One region of the Dryocola baronae genome, then DNA from elsewhere that is predicted to be linked to it. Evidence: predicted binding sites of a transcription regulator. Region 1 holds the regulator's gene; each other region holds the start of a gene.
What was found. Region 1 encodes CRP, which controls carbon source genes, mostly activating them, when cyclic AMP is high. Its sites were predicted from a motif close to ATGTGANNNNNNTCACAT; they were not measured.
Positions count from the first base shown of each region.

Region 2: ompW (outer membrane protein OmpW) is a predicted target of CRP. The motif match lies at 2,789-2,806, and genes of this name have one in related genera.
Region 3: rbsD (D-ribose pyranase) is a predicted target of CRP. The motif match lies at 2,400-2,417, and genes of this name have one in related genera.

Region 1 is NZ_JBINNY010000001.1:4,632,358-4,636,818, reverse strand. Features, by position in the region: gene ACSPHG_RS22005 (YccS/YhfK family putative transporter) at 1-1,738, opposite strand, end outside; gene crp (cAMP-activated global transcriptional regulator CRP) at 1,930-2,562, opposite strand; gene ACSPHG_RS21995 (OsmC family protein) at 2,877-3,281, shown strand; gene ACSPHG_RS21990 (phosphoribulokinase) at 3,310-4,179, opposite strand; gene ACSPHG_RS21985 (YheU family protein) at 4,285-4,461, opposite strand, start outside.
Region 2 is NZ_JBINNY010000001.1:2,233,062-2,237,522, forward strand. Features, by position in the region: gene tonB (TonB system transport protein TonB) at 1-376, shown strand, start outside; gene yciA (acyl-CoA thioester hydrolase YciA) at 409-804, opposite strand; gene ACSPHG_RS10525 (septation protein A) at 801-1,337, opposite strand; gene ACSPHG_RS10530 (YciC family protein) at 1,403-2,146, opposite strand; gene ACSPHG_RS10535 (YkgJ family cysteine cluster protein) at 2,177-2,581, opposite strand; gene ompW (outer membrane protein OmpW) at 2,864-3,496, shown strand; gene trpA (tryptophan synthase subunit alpha) at 3,539-4,345, opposite strand; gene trpB (tryptophan synthase subunit beta) at 4,345-4,461, opposite strand, start outside.
Region 3 is NZ_JBINNY010000001.1:4,981,904-4,986,364, reverse strand. Features, by position in the region: gene ravA (ATPase RavA) at 1-218, opposite strand, end outside; gene kup (low affinity potassium transporter Kup) at 443-2,311, shown strand; gene rbsD (D-ribose pyranase) at 2,501-2,920, shown strand; gene rbsA (ribose ABC transporter ATP-binding protein RbsA) at 2,928-4,439, shown strand; gene rbsC (ribose ABC transporter permease) at 4,440-4,461, shown strand, end outside.

The sequences.
Region 1 (4,461 bases):
ATAGCTTCATGTCATCCAGATAGTGCGAGTTGAAGCCCGGCTCCTGCATCGCCTGGTTGAGCGAGTTAAACAACGCGTTGTGCGCCTGGTTGACCTTCATGCGCTGCCAGGCCAGCGGCGTCGGCTGCGGGTCGTGGCTTAGGATCAGCCGTATTGCTTCCTGGTCGGTTTCCAGCGCGTCGTGGGCGTTCTGGCGCAGCAGGCCGCTTTGCCACTGCGGCCACAGCCAGATCATGCCGCCAAAGGCAATCAGGCAGCCGAGCAGGGTATCGATCAGACGCGGCACGATGTATTGCTCGGCGCTAAGCGTAATCAGCTGCAGCGTGTATACCGCGGTGACGGTAAAGCCGATGGTGGCCCAGCCGTAGCTTTTGCGGATAAACAGGTAGCTCACCAGCGTAATGAGCAGCATCGCCACCAGCGTGTAGCTTTCCGGAACGTGGAAGTGGAGAGTGATCCCGGCAATCGTCAGGCCCGCCATGGTGCCCGCCGAACGGTGCAGAATCCGCACGCGCGTCGCGCCATAGCCGTTTTGCGTGACGAACATGATGGTCATCAGGATCCAGTAGGGCTTGGGCAGATGTAAAGATGCGCCCAGCAGGCTGGCGACGGTGAGCATGACGCCCAGCCGTGCGGCGTTGCGCAGCGCCGCCGATTTGAAGGAGAGATAGCTTTTTAGCGCGGGCCACAGCGGCAGGCGGCGCTGGCGATCTTCCATCAGATCGCGGACGTATAAAGGGCGCTGGGTGCGCAGCACGCGCGCGATACGGCTGAAGTGGTAGTGGCAGAATTGCCCGACCGGGTTGTCCGGGTTTTGGCGGGCGATTTTTTCCAGCGCCGCGATCTGTTTATCCATATCAAAGCGTCTGGGGTAGCGGTGATAAAGGATGTCGTCCGCCAGCACGCGCAGGCGAGACGCGATGGTTTGCGCGTTCCAGCGGATCACCGCTTCGGCGTGGCTTTGTTCAACGAGTTTCTGCACCTCTTCGGGCTGGTGCAGGCTGACGGAGATGTGCTCCTGGAGGTCGAGCGCCACCTGGAAAGCGCGCAGCAGGCGTTTGTAGCCGTTCTGCTGGTTAGCCGCCAGCATGTGCAGCTGCTGATAGCAGACGGTAATCAGATCGACGGCTTTTTGCTGGCGGGCCAGCAGCGGGGGCAGCGCCTTTTCCGGATCGGTGTGCTGCGTCAGCATGCCGTATTTTGCTTCGCAGTATTCGGCAAGCTGGCGGTAGAGCAGGCTCAGGGATTCGCGAAGCGGCTGCTCGCGCCACATCCAGAACCAGAACCAGTTAAAGACGCCGTACCAGATGGTGCCGGAAACATACAGCAGCATCGGTTTCCAGATAGGCATGTTCCCGGCCATGCTGAGGGTGAAGATCGCCGCAATCAGCGAGGCGGGGAGCAGGCGGGCGTGCAGGGCGCTGATTTCCGCGGTTACCCCGAGCATCAGCGCCATCACCATCAGAATTATGGGCAGCGGGATCGAGGTGTAGAGCAGAAGAAGCTGCATGATCAGGCTGCTGAGCGCAAACAGGCTGCCGCCGATAATCAGCCGCTTGAAGAAGCGTCGATGGGGGGTGTCCAGGCCAGCAATGTTGCAGCAGGCGGGAACTAACGAGAAAAGCAGGCCGTTTTGCAGGCTGCCCAGCACCAGGCCGACGGCCACGGGTAAACATAACACCAGCGTCTGACGCAGTGCGTAGTTAACCTCAGGATGATAAATAAGTCGGCGCCACATAGACTCGTCATACTTCAAGTTACAGGGGTGTTGGCTGCACTCACTCGCCCCGGTCACTTACTGGAGTAAGCTCCTGGGGACTCCCTCCCTTGCCGCCGACCTGTAACTCGAATTATTTAGAGCGGGCAAAGGGAGTTTTAGAGACAAAAAAGGCGTATTGCCGAAGCGATACGCCTTTTTGGAAACGGAAATTAACGAGTACCGTAAACGACGATCGTTTTACCGTGCGCGGAGATCAGATTTTGATCTTCCAGCATTTTCAGAATGCGGCCTACGGTTTCACGGGAGCAACCCACGATCTGACCGATTTCCTGGCGGGTGATTTTAATCTGCATACCGTCCGGGTGGGTCATGGCGTCTGGCTGTTTCGCAAGGTTCAGCAGCGTTTGAGCGATACGGCCGGTTACGTCGAGGAAGGCAAGGTTGCCCACTTTCTCTGACGTGACCTGCAGGCGACGGGCCATCTGGGAAGAGAGGCGCATCAGGATGTCTGGGTTAACCTGGATAAGCTGGCGGAATTTTTTATAGGAAATTTCAGCCACTTCGCACGCGGTTTTCGCGCGAACCCAGGCACTGCGCTCCTGGCCTTCTTCAAACAGGCCTAATTCACCGATGAAGTCACCCTGGTTCAGATAGGAGAGGATCATTTCCTTGCCCTCTTCATCTTTGATCAGCACGGCCACGGAGCCTTTGACGATGTAGTACAGCGTCTCTGCTTTTTCACCCTGGTGAATCAGCGTGCTCTTCGATGGATACTTATGAATGTGGCAATGGGACAAGAACCATTCGAGAGTCGGGTCTGTTTGCGGTTTGCCAAGCACCATGCGCGGTTATCCTCTGTTATAAACTGGCTACCAAAGACAGGATGCAAAACCTCCTGCCCGGCGTTGCAATCGTTAGAATATTTCCCACCTGGGGGAAATGGCCAGCAAGTCAATCTTGCCGCCTGTAATTAGTGATGTCCAATGCATACATACATCACGTCAATGTATCGAATGTAGCATCCGGATTGTTTTAGCATAGCTTTTGGCAAGTGTCTCCTATTGTCTCGTTTCAGCATGACGCAGGTCGCCTTCCGTTGCGACAATTGCTGCATCCGCGTACTCTGGAAGGAAATTTCTTAACAGGAGTAAGCAAAATGCAGGCACGAGTTAAATGGGTTGAGGGGTTAACTTTCCTGGGCGAATCGGCGTCGGGTCACCAGATCCTGATGGACGGAAATTCAGGCGATAAAGCACCCAGCCCGATGGAGATGGTCCTGATGTCGGTCGGCGGCTGTAGCGCCATTGATGTGGTGTCTATTTTGCAAAAAGGCCGCCATAACGTGACGGATTGCGAAGTGAAGCTGACCTCCGAGCGCCGCGAAGAAGCGCCGCGCCTGTTCACCCACATCAATCTGCATTTCATCGTGACCGGCAAAGATCTGAAGGACAATGCCGTGTCCCGCGCCGTCGACCTGTCGGCGGAGAAGTATTGCTCGGTGGCGTTGATGCTTGAGAAAGCCGCAAACATCACGCACAGCTATGAAGTGATTGAACTGTAATACGTGTCCTGGGCGGTATTTTGCCGCCCTAAACGACTTTTCTGCCTTCCGCCAGCCGTTGCACCAGCGGCGTCATTATCAGCTCCATTGCCAGCCCCATTTTGCCCCCCGGCACCACCAACGTATTGATGTGTGAAATGAAAGAGCCTTGCAGCATCGCCAGCAGGTACGGGAAGTCGATGTTATCCAGCCCGCGGAAGTGAATCACAACGAAGCTTTCGTCCAGCGACGGAATGCCGCGCGCGGCAAACGGGTTAGAGGTGTCTACCGTCGGGACGCGCTGGAAGTTGATATGGGTGCGGGAAAACTGCGGCGTAATAAAGTTGATGTAGTCATCCATCGATCTGACCACGGAATCCATCACCGCCTCCCGTGAATGGCCGCGTTCGCTGGTGTCGCGCACCAGCTTCTGAATCCACTCCAGGTTAACGATGGGCACCACGCCGACCAGCAAATCCACATAGTTGGCTACGTCGTGCTGCGGGGTGACCACACCGCCGTGCAGCCCTTCGTAAAACAGCACGTCTGTAGGTTCAGGCAGCGGCTGCCAGGGCGTGAAAGTCCCGGGGATTTGGTTCCACGGCACGGCTTCGTCATAGGTGTGGAGATACTTGCGGGATTTCCCCTGGCCGCTGCGCCCGTATTCGGCAAACGTCTGCTCGAGCAGCCCGAAGTCATTGGCCTCTGGCCCGAAATAGCTGATGTGACGGCCCAGGTCGCGCGCTTTACGAATCGCCATGTCCATTTCTGGGCGGGTATAGCGATGGAAGCTGTCGCCTTCGACTTCGGCGGCGCGCAGGTTGAGCTGTTGAAATATCTTACGAAACGCAAGGCTTGTGGTGGTCGTTCCTGCACCGCTGGAACCCGTGACGGCAATAACCGGATGTTTGGCTGACATAAGGCAACAACTCCATGGATATTCGAAGGGACTGTCACAGCGGGTGGATGGCGAATGCACGTATCCACCCGACGAAGGGCCTGAAGATGATTTTATTGCTTTAGATTAGCCGCGAAACTGCCCGCGAGGCATGATATTTACCGTCTCATGCAGCTCTGACCACACCAGCACCGCTTCGCCGCTTTGTAGCTGTCGCTTCACGTCGGCAACCTTCTGCGACAGCGAGCGCTCTTGTTCACCATAATCTGTACCTTCGCGTAATACAAAGGATTCGATGAGATT
Region 2 (4,461 bases), 2.4 Mb from region 1:
CAAACCCGTCGAACCGCGTCCGACTGCGCCGGTAGAGAGCACGGCTCCCGTGCGTGCAGCGCCTACGGCAAAACCGGCCCCGGCTGCCAACGTCGCGCCTGTAGCAACCGGCCCACGCGCGCTGAGCCGCAACCAGCCGCAGTATCCATCGCGTGCATTTGCCTTGCGTATGGAAGGTAAGGTTCGCGTGAAGTTCGACGTCGCCGCCGACGGCAGCGTCAACAACGTCACCATCCTTGAGGCCAAACCTGCAAACATGTTTGAACGTGAGGTGAAGCAGGCGATGAAGAAGTGGCGCTATGAAAGCGGCAAGCCCGGACAGGGAATGGTCGTGAATATTGTCTTCCGCATCAACGGCGGCGCGACGATGGAATAATAAAAAGGCCTCCCAATCGGGAGGCCTTTTTTTTAGGATTGCTGCGGCAGCGGGCGGGGTTTGCCGTCGTTATCAACGGCGACATAAATAAAGACGGCCTCGGTCGCTTTGTAGCGCTGACCGAGAGGCTCCGAAGACACCTTCTTCACCCACACTTCCACGTTAATCGTTACCGACGAATTACCGCGCTTTATACAGCTGGCGTAGCAGCAAACCACATCGCCAACCGCAACGGGTTTCAGAAACGTCATACCGTCGACGCGCACCGTGACGACGCGGCCATGGGCGATTTCTTTCGCCATGATGGCACCGCCCATGTCCATCTGTGACATCAACCAGCCGCCAAAAATATCGCCGTTAGCGTTGGTATCCGCCGGCATCGCAAGCGTGCGTAACACTAATTCACCGACAGGCGTACTCTTACTCATTTCTCTTCCTGCGGCATATGGCGATAGATATAAACGCCGCTCAGCAGCGTAAAGACCAGCGTTGCCGCGGTCAGGCCGAAGACCTTAAAGTTCACCCACACGTCCTGCGGCAGCCAGAAGGCGATATAGATATTCGCCACGCCGCAGACGATGAAGAACAGCGCCCACGCTACGTTAAGCTTCGCCCATACGTGCTCCGGGAGCGTAATTTCCTTGCCGAGCATGCGCTGGATAAGCGGCTTTTTCATCACCAGCTGGCTGACCAGCAGGGCAATGGCAAACAGCGCGTAAATCACCGTAACCTTCCATTTGATAAATTCATCGTTATGGAAGAACAGCGTCAGCCCGCCGAAGACCGCGACCATCAGGAAGGTAATGAGGGTCATTTTTTCCAGCTTGCGGTATTTATACCAGCTATAAACCAGCGCCAGAGCGGTAGCGACGATCAGCGCGCCGCTGGCGGCATAGATGTCGTACATCTTATAGAAGGCAAAGAAGACAATCAGGGGAAGGAAGTCGAGAAACTGCTTCATAATCTGTTCCGTAAAAAGGGAGAACTCCTGACTGACTATAACGTGCGGTCAGGAGCGGGTGAAGGTTATTGGCGAATAAGCATATATAAACGGAATAAATAGATGAGCAACACCGCAGAAATCAGGTTGCTGATCGTATTGGCAATCACTGCACCAACCTGAGGGGACAGGGCGGCAAATGATGAAGCGAGAAGCAGGAGCGCGGTTTTAGCCACCAGCCAGCTTATCACCGCCGGTGCCACCAGACGCATGTTGCTCCAGGCCAGACGAATACTGCTGCGCATGGCGTGGAAAATACCGGCTTTATCCTGCACGACCATGACCGGCGCGAGGGAGAGCACAATCGCCAGCAGCACCCCCGGCACCACGATCAGCATGATGCCGATCTGCACCATAAAGGTGGTCAGGAACATCAGAATAAACATTTTTGGCAGAACGGGCGCGGCGGTACCGATAGCGCGCAGCGCGCTCACGCGGTGTCCGGCCGAAACCATCTGCATCAGCACCAGCATGCTGCCCGCCAGAATCGCATTGCCGATAAGACCGGCGAATGTCGATGCCGCAGAAGCTTTGAGTAACACTTCCTGTTGTTCAGGCGTCATGTTTTGCACAAGGTCAAACAGGCCAACGCTTCCGGCCAGGTTGTCGCCTTCGCTCAGAATGGCTAATTGCTCATCGCTTGGCGAAAAGGCATGACCGAAGATCACCGATATAAAGGCGCACAGTAGAGCGATCAGTAAAATGGTAACAAACTGATTGCGTAGAAAATTCCCCGTGTCACGGTACACAGAACCCGCCGTGATAGACATGCACTCTCCTTTGAAATTGCCCGGTTACACTTAAGCGCGCAATTGTACCCTGGAAGGAGGAGCTGTGGCACCACTAAGGCTATCCATAAAAATGGGCGAGTCGGCGTAAAGCGGTGGCAAACCGTACTTTGCCCGCGCCCGGTTACAGGCGTCGTTGGCTATGCCATTTTCACCCGACATGGCAAATTCCCGGCAAGGGGAAGGCCGGTTTTCATAGATCCCACAGCGCACCTGCTCGCCAGGATTGCCCTCTAAGGCGACGCAACGGCTATTGCGCTGATTGGTGCCGCCCATGCAGCGCAGGAAGGGCGAGACAGGCTCGGTAAGGCGTGTGGGGACCTGGCCGCCCGCATCGTCAGCTTCAGCCCAGTAGAACGAGACACGAAAGTAAGCACAACAGGCACCGCACGTCATGCACGGGTTGAGATCGCTCATCTTGCACCTGCAAATACGGTTAGACGCATCTAAACAAGGAAGATAATTAACCTAGACGGCGGTGAAATTTTCCGCAATATCAGAACGTAAAGATTTTAAAAGGTGTGATTCAGGTAGAAAATTGACTCCAGATCAAATTACCACTTTCATGGTTGTTGCCAAAAATTAATCCAGATCATTGAATGTTAAATTAGCTAACAAAGTGTGATCTGAGTTAGATCACTTTGTACCCAAAAGTAAGTATATTCACCGCGCTTATAAAACCATAACAAGGGAAGGGCTATGAAAAAGTTAACAGTGGCGGTACTTATGCTGGGTTGTTTATCTGGAGAAGCGTTGGCGCATCAGGCGGGCGAGTTCTTTATGCGCGCCGGTACGGCAACCGTACGTCCAACCGAAGGCTCCGACGATGTGCTAGGCATGGGTGGATTTAACGTCAGTAATAACACCCAGCTGGGGCTGACCTTTGATTACATGGTAACGGACAATATCGGCATCGAACTGCTCGCCGCTACGCCGTTCCGTCATAAAGTTGGCCTGGGCGCGACGGGCGATCTGGCTACCGTCAAGCAGCTGCCGCCAACGCTTATGGCGCAGTGGTACTTTGGCGATGCGAAAAGCAAGGCGCGTCCTTACATTGGCGCAGGCGTTAACTACACCACTTTCTTTGATACCGACTTCAACCAGACGGGCAAAGACGCGGGCCTGAGCGATCTGAGCGTGAAGGATTCCTGGGGCGCGGCGGGGCAGGTTGGGCTTGACTATATGGTTGACGATGACTGGCTGCTGAACATGTCCGTATGGTACATGGATATCGATACCGAAGTGAAATTCAAAGCGGGCGGCGAGCAGCAGAATATTAAGACTCGCATCGATCCGTGGGTGTTTATGTTCTCCGCGGGCTATCGCTTCTGATGTAAAAACGGCGGATGGGCTAAGGCCTCATCCGCCGCTTGCTTAACTGCGGGTCGCCGCCTTCATCGCCTGCACGAAGGTTTTCAACTCGCTTAGCATCGCATCAGGCTTATCAACGTTCTTCTCTATTATCTTCACGATTGCCGAACCGGAAATCGCCCCGGCGGCACCCGCAGCAATGGCATCCCGCACCTGTGAAGGCTCGGAAATACCGAAGCCCTGCAGCGAAGGCGCGGCGTGATACTCGGTCAGCTTCTCGACCAGATGATGCAGCGGCAGCTGCGCGCGCGTCTCAGCACCCGTTACCCCCGCACGTGACAGCAGATAGGTATAGCCGCGGCCGTGGGAGGCAATCTCACGCAGCAAATCGTCGTGGGCGTTCGGTGGGCAGATGAAAATCGGCGCGACGTTGTGGCGCATCGCGGCCTGGCGGAACGGCGCGGATTCTTCGATCGGCACATCGGCAATCAGCACGGAATCTACGCCCACTTTGGCGCACAGCGCATAGAATTCATCGATGCCCCGGCTGTACACCAGGTTGGCGTACATCAGCAGGCCGATGGGAATGGTCGGATGCCTGCGGCGGATTTCGGCCAGCATCTCAAAACACTGGGTTGGCGTCACGCCTGCGGCGAACGCACGAAGCGCCGCGTTCTGAATCGTTGGGCCATCGGCCAGCGGGTCGGAGAATGGAATCCCCAGCTCCAGCGCGTCGGCACCGGCCTCAATCAGCGTATCGATGATTTTCAGCGACTGTTCAGGCGACGGGTCGCCCAGGGTTACAAAGGGAACAAATGCGCCTTCCCGGCGAGCCTGTAACTGCTCAAATGCGTGCTGATAACGTTCCATTACATTTCCCCTCGCGCTTTCAAAATGTCGTGAACCGTGAAGATGTCTTTATCACCGCGGCCGGAGAGGTTCACCACCAACAGCTGTTCTTTTTCCGGATCCTCACGCATCATTTT
Region 3 (4,461 bases), 350 kb from region 1:
ATCAGGTATTCAAAAGCGCGGGCATGCTTGAAGGCGAACTTAAGGCGACGGGCGATCAGGCTTTTGGCAATTCCCGGCGGCCCGAGTAAAAAGACGCTTTCCCCGCTTAAGGCCGCCAGCAGGCAAAGTCGAATGGCGTGTTGACGTTCAAAAAGTCCTTTTTCAAGCGCCTGGCTGAGTCGAGAAATTCTTTCAGCCAATAAATGTGATTGAGCCATAATTAGCTTTGCATCCTTAGGCGGTTATCGCTGTGCGGGGGGCCGAGTATATCGTTTCTACCTGAGCTCGTTAACGATTGATGAGCTGACCTTTTTTGTCTGACCAAAGATAAGCCAACTGCATTTAGGGGTACGATTTCCTTGATTATCGTGCATACTGTGCGCCTTTTTGTGGGCCAAGGGACTAAGCACACGCTTTCAGGATTCCAACAAAAGATTAGTCTATGAGCGCTGATAATAAACAATCATTGCCCGCGATTACGCTGGCTGCAATTGGGGTGGTGTACGGCGATATCGGTACCAGCCCGCTTTATACCCTTCGTGAATGTCTGTCCGGTCAGTTTGGTTTTGGCGTAGAACGCGACGCCGTGTTCGGATTTTTGTCCTTAATTTTTTGGCTGCTGATTCTTGTCGTTTCCGTGAAGTACCTCACCTTTGTCATGCGTGCGGATAACGCCGGTGAAGGTGGGATCCTGACGCTGATGTCTTTGGCCGGGCGTAACACCTCGGCAAGAATGACCTCGGTGCTGGTGATCATGGGGCTTATCGGCGGCAGCTTCTTCTATGGCGAGGTGGTGATAACCCCGGCGATATCGGTCATGTCTGCGATAGAGGGGCTTGAGATAGCCGCGCCGTCGCTGGATGCCTATATCGTCCCGCTGTCGATAATCGTGCTGACGCTGCTGTTTATGATTCAAAAACACGGCACCGGCATGGTGGGCAAGCTGTTCGCCCCGGTGATGCTGCTGTGGTTCCTGGTGCTCGCCGTTCTTGGCGCGCGCAGTATTATCGCTAACCCGGAAGTGCTTCAGGCGCTGAATCCGGCCTGGGCGGTTCACTTCTTCCTCGAATATAAAACCGTGTCGTTCTTTGCGCTGGGCGCGGTCGTGCTTTCTATTACCGGCGTGGAAGCGCTGTATGCGGATATGGGGCACTTCGGCAAATTCCCGATTCGTATCGCGTGGTTCGCCGTCGTGCTGCCGTCGCTGGTGCTGAACTACTTCGGCCAGGGCGCGCTGCTGCTGACAACGCCGGAAGCGATTAAAAACCCGTTCTTCCTGCTGGCCCCCGACTGGGCGCTGATTCCGCTGATGATTCTGGCGACCCTTGCCACGGTTATCGCCTCCCAGGCGGTTATCTCCGGCGTCTTCTCGCTGACTCGCCAGGCCGTGCGCCTGGGCTACCTGTCGCCGATGCGCATTATCCACACCTCGGAAATGGAGTCCGGGCAGATTTACGTTCCAGCGATTAACTGGATCCTCTATATCTCCGTGGTTATCGTCATCGTTAGCTTCGAGCATTCCAGTAACCTGGCGGCGGCTTACGGGATTGCGGTCACCGGCACCATGGTGCTGACGTCTATTCTTGTCTGTACCGTGGCGCGTAAAAACTGGCACTGGAACAAAATCGGCGTGCTGCTGATGGGCGTCGGTTTCCTGTGCATTGATATCCCGCTGTTCTCCGCCAACGCCGTGAAAATCTTCTCCGGCGGCTGGCTGCCGCTTAGCCTGGCGCTGGTGATGTTCATCATCATGACGACCTGGAAAAGCGAGCGTTTCCGCCTGCTGCGGCGTATGCATGAACACGGCAACTCTCTGGAAGCGATGATCGCCTCACTTGAAAAGTCGCCGCCGGTACGCGTGCCGGGCACCGCGGTTTACATGTCTCGCGCGCTGAACGTCATTCCTTTTGCGATGCTGCATAACCTCAAGCACAACAAGGTGCTGCACGAGCGCGTGGTGCTGCTGACGCTGCGAACCGAAGATGCGCCGTACGTTCACAACGTTAAGCGCGTTTCCATCGAGCAGCTTTCGCCGACCTTCTGGCGCGTGGTGGCAAGCTACGGCTGGCGCGAAACGCCGAACGTTGAGGAAATCTTCCACCGCTGCGGCCTGGAAGGGCTGAGCTGCAGGATGACCGAGACATCGTTCTTTATGTCCCACGAGTCGCTGATTATCGGTAAACGGCCATGGTATCTGCGCCTGCGCGGCAAGTTGTTCCTGGCGCTTCAGCGCAACGCCCTGCGGGCACCGGACCAGTTTGAGATCCCGCCGAACAGGGTTATCGAGCTGGGCACCCAGGTCGAGATTTAACGAGAACGCCTCTTCAACCGAAGGGGCGTTTTTTATTGTGGCCGAGCGCGCTCTCATTTAACCGCTTGTGAAAATGATGAGCGAAACGTTTCGATACCGATCACATTTTCATAACCTGGTGGTTGTTTTGTCGCCATGACATTTCCTACACTCCGAATCAGCGAAACGTTTCGCTAGTGGAGTAAGAAAATGAAGAAAGGCACCGTTCTCAACGCTGATATCTCGTCCGTTATTTCCCGTCTTGGCCACACCGACATGCTGGTGGTTGCCGATGCCGGGTTGCCCATTCCGCGCAGCACGCAGCGCATTGATTTGGCGCTGACACACGGCGTACCCGGCTTTATGCAGGTCGTGGATGTCGTAACGCAGGAGATGCAGGTTGAAGCGGCGATCCTTGCTCAGGAAATCCAACAACATAATCCAGAGCTCCACGAAACGCTGCTCAAACACATCGAACAGCTGCAACAACACCAGGGAAACACCATTTCTATTCGCTATATCAGTCACGAGCAGTTTAAGCAGCACACCGCGCAGGCACATGCGGTTATTCGCAGCGGGGAGTGTTCCCCGTATGCGAATGTCATTCTCTGCGCTGGCGTAACTTTCTGAGGCCGGCATGGAACCGTTACTGCAACTCAAAGGGATCGATAAAGCGTTCCCAGGCGTAAAAGCTCTTTCTGGCGCCGCGCTGAACGTTTATCCCGGACGCGTGATGGCGCTGGTGGGCGAGAACGGCGCGGGCAAATCCACCATGATGAAAGTGTTAACCGGCATTTATCAACGCGATGCCGGTTCGCTCTTATGGCTTGGGCAGGAAACCACGTTCAACGGCCCGAAATCTTCGCAGGAAGCGGGGATCGGCATTATTCATCAGGAGCTCAACCTGATCCCGCAGCTCAGCATTGCGGAAAACATCTTCCTCGGGCGCGAGTTCGTTAACCGCTTCGGCAAGATCGACTGGAAGAAAATGTACGCCGAGGCGGACAAGCTGCTGCTGAAGCTTAACCTGCGCTTTAACAGCCAGCGGCTGGTGGGCGATCTGTCGATTGGCGACCAGCAGATGGTTGAAATCGCCAAGGTGCTGAGCTTCGAATCCAAAGTCATCGTGATGGACGAGCCGACGGATGCGCTGACCGATACCGAAACGGAATCGCTGTTCCGCGTGATCCGCGAGCTGAAAGGCCAAGGGCGCGGCATCGTCTATATTTCCCACCGCATGAAAGAGATTTTCGAGATTTGCGATGACGTCACCGTCTTCCGCGACGGCCAGTTCATTGCCGAACGCGAGGTGGCGTCGCTCACCGAAGACTCGCTGATTGAAATGATGGTCGGACGCAAGCTTGAAGACCAGTACCCGCGCCTGAATAAAGAGCCGGGCGAGATTCGTCTGCGCGTCGATAACCTCTCCGGGCCGGGCGTAAACGACGTTAGCTTCACCCTGCGCAAAGGCGAAATCCTCGGCGTGGCCGGGCTGATGGGTGCTGGGCGTACAGAATTAATGAAGGTGCTGTACGGCGCGCTGTCGCGTACCGGCGGCTACGTTGCGCTGGATGGCCGCGAAGTGGTGGCGCGTTCCCCGCAGGACGGCCTGGCGAACGGCATCGTGTATATCTCCGAGGACCGCAAGCGCGACGGGCTGGTGCTCGGCATGTCGGTGAAAGAGAACATGTCGCTGACCGCGCTGCGCTATTTTAGCCATAACGTCGGCAGCCTGAAGCATAAAGATGAGCAGCAGGCGGTGCAGGACTTTGTCCGTCTGTTCAACGTTAAAACGCCGTCAATCGAGCAGCCGATTGGCCTGCTCTCCGGCGGCAACCAGCAAAAGGTCGCCATTGCGCGCGGGCTGATGACGCGCCCGAAAGTGCTGATTCTGGACGAGCCGACCCGTGGCGTAGACGTTGGCGCAAAGAAAGAGATTTATCAGTTAATCAACCAGTTTAAAGCCGATGGGCTGAGCATCATCCTCGTTTCGTCGGAAATGCCTGAGGTGCTGGGCATGAGCGACCGCATCATGGTGATGCATGAAGGGCACCTTGGCGGAGTCTTTACCCGCGAAGAGGCCACCCAGGAAACATTGATGGCGGCGGCCGTCGGTAAGCTTAATCGCGTGAATCAGGAGTCTGCATAAATGAGTACCCAGTCTGTTTCTA